Regions from separate parts of the Methylobacterium sp. M6A4_1b genome, predicted to be linked through region 3. Evidence: predicted binding sites of a transcription regulator. Region 3 holds the regulator's gene; each other region holds the start of a gene.
The links. The regulator PhoB, encoded in region 3, activates phosphate uptake and scavenging genes when phosphate is short. The targets are predictions, from matches to a motif close to TGTCATNNANCTGTCAT.

Region 1 (2,263 bases), on a different contig from region 3:
TGGGGACGGATTCATGGGGACGGATTCATGGGGACGGATTCATGGGGACGGATTCATGGGGACGGGCTCATGGCCGGATCCGCGATCAGCCGCTCCGCCAGGGCGAGCCCGCTGTCGTGGGCGGCCTCGATCCGCGGCCCGAGGCAGCCGTCGCCGGCATAGCCGAGGCGCTGGGCCGGATCGTAGAGGCAGGGCGCGCCGCAGGTCTCCTCGACGAGGGCGTAGCGCCAGCGATGGGCGCGGGCCTGCAGGGGCGTGACGGCCCCGCCGACGAGGTCGCCGATGGCCGCGAGGAGGCTCGCCCGCACCACCTCGGGGGTCTGCTCGAGATGGGCCTTCGACCAGGCGGGCGTGGCGTGGATGGTGTAGGCCGGCGGCGCCTGCGGGCGCCCGGGCTTCACGCCCTCGCGGAACAGCGCGGCGATGGGACCGGCCGCGGGGCGCAGGACGCCGCCCGAGACGGACAGCTCCGCCTCGCAGGCCAGCATCAACGACCAGCAGGGCGCGTAGGTCGCCCGCTCGACGCCGGGCAGCGCGCACCCGCTCGCCGCGAGGAGGTGCAGCGCCTGCGGTCCCGGCAGCGTCAGGACCACCGCGTCGAACGCCCTGTCCTCGTCCGCCTCCGCCAGGGCGACCCGCCAGCCGTGCTCCGTCCGGGCCAGGGCGGTGACCGTCCGGCCGACGCGCACGTCGAGGCCGGCGAGGAGATCGCGCACCGGCGCGGTCATGTCGGGCACGGCCGTGACGGCGCCGTCCGCGTCGAAGGGCGCCACGAGGCCGCGGGCCCTCCAGTCGCCGAGGCGGCGGCGGAAGGCGGGGCCGTGCGCCCGCATCACCTGCGCGCCGTGGTCGAAGCTGAGGTCGGTCTCACGGTCCCGGCGGTTCGCCATGCGGCCGCCGGGCTGCCGGCCCTTGTCGAACACCGCGACGGAGAGGCCGGCCTCGTGGAGCCGGCGCGCCGCGCTCGCCCCCGCCATCCCGGCCCCCACGATCGCCACCTGCGCCGGTCCCGCCACCCCTGTCCCCCTTCGTCGTCAGAGGCTGTCATACGACTGAAGCAGCGCGGCTGTTAGGGGCGCTGTGCAGCCGGAGACGCGACGCGGTGTCCAGACCGCGCCCGGCCGCGTTTTTCAGAGCCTCGCGAGCGGGAGACGTCGCGAATGTGGGATCAGGCGTTGCGGGAGCTGTCGGAGCCGGGCGCCGCCGTTGCCCTGGGGCTGTGCGTCGCCCTGACGCTGGTCAACCTCGTGGGCATCACGGTGGCGGCCCTGCGGATCGGACGGCGCAACGGCGCCTCGGTGTTCCCGAGGGACGCCCCGGTCTCCCTGGTGCGGCCGGTCTGCGGCATCGAGGCCTTCAGCGAGGAATTGCTGACCCGCGGCTTTCAGCTGGCCCATCCCCATTACGAGCTGATCTTCTGCGTGGCCGACGGGGCCGATCCCATCGTTCCCCTTCTGGAGCGCCTGATGGCGGCGCATCCGCGGGTGCCCGCCCGCCTGATCGTCGGCGACGAGCGGATCAGCGACAACCCCAAGCTGAACAACTGCGTGCGTGGCTGGGAGGCGGCCCGTCACGACTGGGTGGTGCTCGCCGACTCGAACGTCGCGATGCCGCCGGACTATCTGCAGCAGTTGCAGGCGGCCTGGCGCCCCGATACCGGCCTCGTCTGCTCGACGCCGATCGGCGCACGTCCCTCCGGCCTGTTCGCCGCGGTGGAATGCGCCTTCCTCAACACCCTGCAGGCGCGCTGGCAATATACCGGCGAGGCCCTCGGCCTCGGCTTCGCCCAGGGCAAGAGCATGCTCTGGCACAAGCCCTTCCTGGAGGCGCGCGGCGGCATCCGGGCGCTGGCGGCGGAAATCGCCGAGGATGCGGCGGCGACCAAGCTCGTGCGCGCGGCGGGCGCCCGGGTCCACCTCGTGGCCGCGCCCTTCGACCAGCCCCTCGGGCACCGCACCCTGTCCGAGATCTGGTCGCGGCAACTGCGCTGGGCGCGGCTCCGGCGGGTCACCTTCCCGCTGTTCTTCGCCCCCGAGATAGGCTGCGGCCCGCTCTTGCCCTTCGCCCTCGCCCTCGCGGCCGCACCCTCCCTCTCACTGGCGGGCCTTCTCCTGGGGCTCACCGGACTCTGGTACGGGGCCGAGATCGTCCTGGCCGCCCGGGCGCGCTGGTACCGGCATCCCCGGCTCCTCCTCGCCTTCCTGATCCGCGACGCGCTGATCCCGTTCCTCTGGATCGGCGCCTGGATGCGCGGCGCCATCGT
Region 2 (2,263 bases), on a different contig from region 3:
GGCGCACATCGTCGGGGGCGACGAAGCGGGTCGTGGCCCAGGCGCCGTCGGTGCCGGGCATCGGCGCCGGGGTGATCTCCGATTCATGGGTGACGAAGGCCGGCGGCACCTCGATGCCGGGCACCCGCGCATAGGCCTTGCGGATCCAGTGGAGGCGGGTCGGCCCCGCCCCGTCGTTGCGCAGGCTCCAGGTGGCCCCGGGCGGCAGGTAGGCGTAGCTGCCGGGGGTCAGGTCGTGCGCCCGGCCGTCGAGGCGGAGGCGGGCTCGGCCCTCGACCACGAACAGCACGCCTTCGGCTTCCGCGTCGGGCTCGGGCCGTTCGCTGCCGCCGCCGGGGGCGAGCGCCACGAGATACTGCGCGAAGGTCTCGGAGAAGCCCGAGAGCGGGCGGGCCAGCATCCAGGCCTGGGTGCCCTCCCAGAACGGCAGCACGGAGGTGACGATGTCGCTCATCACGCCCTTCGGGATGACGGCGTAGGCCTCGGTGAACACGGCCCGGCCGGTCATCAGCGCGGTCTGGGGCGGCAGGCCGCCGCAGGGCGGGTTGTAGGGCGATGTGGTCATCCGCGGGCTCCGGTGTCGGGCCGATGTGGCGAACTTCGCCGCGGCGCGTCAAGGCGCCGGTGGGCCGGAGGCCCTCGCGAACCGCCGCGGGAAAAAACCTCCGGGACCGTGGATCAAGACACGACGATCAATGCTGATCGCGATCGGAAATTGCTTTGCCGTGACCTGATCGGCGAGCAGATCGCGGGTTCGATTTGCTTTCATCGATCTGTCACGTGGCGGATCTATTGGCTGCCTGAGCCTGATCTGTCCTGATGCGGCGGAGCGGACGTCCTTCCGGTGGCGTGAAGCCCTCGGGAAAGGCGGCCCGCTCGCGCGCCGCCGACCGGACATGCGGGCTCGCGACCAGGTCGCCGGTCACCGGCGCGTCCGCCTCCGCAGAGTGTCCGCATGACCACGACGCCGCACGTTCTCGCGAACGATCCCCTGCTCCAGGCCTGGACCGATACCGGCGCGATCACGACGAACGACGACTGGAGCAGGGTCCCCGCCATCGTCGGATATCTGGGTCAGGACCTCACCACCGTCACCGGCACAGACCCGCAGGGCATCACCGGCGATTCGGCCCTGCCGAACGATGCGGACGTCGTCGCCAACCAGACCAGTCCCGCTACCCTGGGGTCCGGCGGCGTCGCCGAGTTCGAGCTCGCCGACCCGACGATCGCCCTGCAGGGCTCGGGCACGGCGGATGCGCCGAGCCTCGTGCTCTACCTCGATGCCACCGGGCGACGGGACATCACGGTGGCCTTCAACGCCCGCGACATCGACGGCTCGGCCGACAACGCCGTCCAGACCGTCGCCCTTCAGTACCGGACCGACGGCGGCGCCTGGAAAAACCTGCCGGCCGGCTTCGTGGCCGATGCCAGCACCCAGGGCAGTGCCACGCAGGTGACCCCCGTCAGCGTCGCCCTGCCGGCCGATGCCGACGGCGCGGCGGGCCTTCAGGTTCGCATCCTGACCGCCAACGCGGTGGGCAGCGACGAGTGGATCGGTATCGACGACATCGCGGTCTCGAGCCTGAGCGCGTCGGCTACCCTGCCGGCCCTGTCGATCGCCGATGCGCAGGTGATCGAGGGCCAGGCGGGCACGGCCAGCCTGACCTTCACGGTCTCGCTCAGCGCCCCCGCCCCGGCCGGCGGCGTGACCTTCGACCTCGCCACCGCCGACGGCACCGCCCAGGCCGGTTCCGACTACGTCGCCATCGCCCTGGCCGGGCAGACGATCGCGGCCGGCGCCACCTCCGCCACCTTCGGCGTGCTGGTGACCGCCGACGGGGTCTTCGAGGCCAACGAAACCTTCGCCCTGCGGGTGACGAACGTCGTCGGCGCCACCGTCACCGATGGCGAGGCGGTCGGAACCATCGTCAACGACGACGCCGCCACCGTGATCAATGGCGTGGCGGTGTTCGATGCGGCGCCCTCCCTCCAGGGGTTTCAGGGGGCGACCGCGACGACCCCGCCCTCCCCCACCGGCGCGCTGCAACTCGTCCGTCTGGGCAGCTACGCCACCACCAACGACCCGAGCACCACCGCCGCGGCCAATGCCGAGGTGGTGGCCTACGACCGCACCACCGGCAGCCTTTACATCCAGAACACCAACGAGAACCGGATCGAGATCGTGGGCATCGGCGCCGACGGGCAGATGGCCAAATCCGGCGAGATCAGGCTCGCCTGCCTCGACCAGTATGGGTCCGTGAAC
Region 3 (2,263 bases):
TACGCCAACTACTCCTTCAGCGGCCAGCGCATGCAATCCGCGGCCGTGACCTTCGACACCGGCGAGGGCTGGCACGCCTCCGGCACCCGCGTGATCAGCAACCAGAACGTCGACCTCGCCGTCGTCGCCCTGCACGAGATCGGCCACGCCCTCGGGCTCGACCATTACAACGCCAAGCCCGAGGTGATGAACGCGATCCTCAATCCGGCCGTCACCGCCCTGGGCGCCGGCGACGTCGCGGGGATCCAGGCCCTCTACGGCGCCCCGAGCGCCCCGGCGGCGGTCGCGGCGATTCCGGCGGCCCCCGTCACCGCCCCCCCGGTCACCAGCGCCGTCACGGCGGTGTACCGGTTCTACGACACGCATACGGGCGATCATTTCTACACGACGAGCACGGCGGAGAAGCTGCAGATCCAGCAGACGCTGCCGTGGTTCACCTACGAGGGCACCCCCTGGGCGACTCCGGCCGAGGGCGCCGACACCGTCGACGTGTTCCGGTTCTTCGATACGGTCTCGAACGCCCACTTCTTCACGACGAGCGTCGCCGAGCGCGACCAGGTCCTGAAGACCGCGCCGAGCTACAAGTACGAGGGCGTGGCCTTCGAGGCCTACGCGGATGCGAGCGCCGCGGGCGGCCTGACCCTGGAGCGCTTCTACAACACCCAGACCGGCCAGCATCACTTCGCCGGCAGCGCCGAGGAGGCCAACGGCATCAACCACGGCGCCGCCGGCCCGAACTGGGTCGACGAGGGCAAGGGCTTCACCGTCCACCTGCCCACCGACGCCATGCTGTTCGCCTGAGGGCGAACCCGGGCGCCGACCGGCCTCGCGCCGTTCGGGGCCGGCGATCCGGCTCCGCTGCTCGCTTCGGTCACTCGGCCCAGCTACTCGGCTTCCGCCTCGAACATCTCGTCGAAGGAATAGCCCGAGCCGCGCACGGTGCGGATCGGGTCGCTCTGGCGCGGGCGGTTGAGGGCCTTGCGCAGGCGGCCGACATGGACGTCGACCGTGCGCTCGTCGATGTAGACGTCGTGCCCCCAGACGCCGTCGAGGAGCTGCTCGCGGGAGAACACGCGGCCGGGGCTCTGCATCAGGAATTCGAGGAGCTTGAACTCCGTCGGCCCGAGATGGATCTCGCGGCCCTCCCGGCGGATGCGGTGGCTGACCCGGTCGAGCTCGATGTCGCCGGCCACCAGCAGGTTGGCCACGTGGGCGGGCTTGGCCCGGCGCAGCAGGGCACGGACCCGGGCGAGGAGCTCGGGCACCGAGAACGGCTTCACGATGTAGTCGTCCGCCCCCGTGCCGAGGCCGCGGATGCGGTCGCCCTCCTCGCCGCGGGCGGTGAGCATGATCACCGGCAGCCGCTCGGTCTCGCGCCGGGCGCGGATGCGGCGGCAGAGCTCGATGCCCGACAGGGCCGGCAGCATCCAGTCGAGGAGGACGAGGTCGGGGACCTGCTCCTGCAGGCGCAGGTCCGCCTCGTCGCCGCGCGCGGCCGAGTCGACGATGAACCCCTCGGCCTCGAGGTTGTAGCGGAGGAGGAGGGTCAGGGCCTCCTCGTCCTCGACGATCAGGATACGCGTACTCATCGTGCGCTTTCGATCAGACCGGCACGGATTCAGGCCGCGCCGGGCACGTCCACGGTGGCGTAGTTGGAGGCGTCGTTCTTCGGGCGCTCCCGCTCGGCCAGCAGGTTCTCGCCGGTGACGAGGTAGTGGATCGTCTCGGCGATGTTGGTGGTGTGGTCGCCGATGCGCTCGATGTTCTTGGCCACGAACAGGAGGTGCGTGCAGAACGAGATGTTGCGCGGATCCTCCATCATGTAGGTCAGGAGTTCGCGGAACAGCGAGTTGTAGAGCGCGTCGATGGCGTCGTCGCGCTCCCACACGTCCAGCGCCGCCTTGATGTCCCGGCTGGCATAGGCGTCGAGGACGTCCTTGAGCTGCTCCTGCACCAGGTCGCTCATGTGCTGGACGCCGATGACGATCTTCTGCGGCTGGATCTGGTCGGCGATCGCGACCACGCGCTTGGCGACGTTCTTGGCCAGATCCCCGATGCGCTCGAGATCGTTCGACACGCGGATCGCCGTCACGGTCTCGCGCAGGTCGATCGCCAGGGGCTGGCGCCGGGCGATGAGCAGGATCGCCCGCTCCTCGATCTCGCGCTGGAGGGTGTCGAGGCGGGTATCGGCGGAGATCACCGCCTGGGCCAGGGGCGAATCCCGGCGCACCAGGGCCTCGCCGGCCTCGGTCATCATCTTCTC

Region 1: a site for PhoB is predicted at 1,043-1,059, ahead of ACLBWX_RS09210 (ceramide glucosyltransferase). Genes of this name have one in related genera too.
Region 2: a site for PhoB is predicted at 764-780, ahead of ACLBWX_RS16725 (ExeM/NucH family extracellular endonuclease). Genes of this name have one in related genera too.

What each region holds. Positions count from the first base shown of each region.
Region 1 covers NZ_JBKEZQ010000007.1:29,775-32,037, forward strand. The annotation lists gene ACLBWX_RS09205 (NAD(P)/FAD-dependent oxidoreductase) at 54-1,016, opposite strand; gene ACLBWX_RS09210 (ceramide glucosyltransferase) at 1,176-2,263, shown strand, end outside.
Region 2 covers NZ_JBKEZQ010000018.1:32,980-35,242, forward strand. The annotation lists gene ACLBWX_RS16720 (bifunctional allantoicase/(S)-ureidoglycine aminohydrolase) at 1-565, opposite strand, end outside; gene ACLBWX_RS16725 (ExeM/NucH family extracellular endonuclease) at 956-2,263, shown strand, end outside.
Region 3 covers NZ_JBKEZQ010000001.1:284,071-286,333, forward strand. The annotation lists gene ACLBWX_RS01390 (matrixin family metalloprotease) at 1-801, shown strand, start outside; gene phoB (phosphate regulon transcriptional regulator PhoB) at 885-1,589, opposite strand; gene phoU (phosphate signaling complex protein PhoU) at 1,619-2,263, opposite strand, start outside.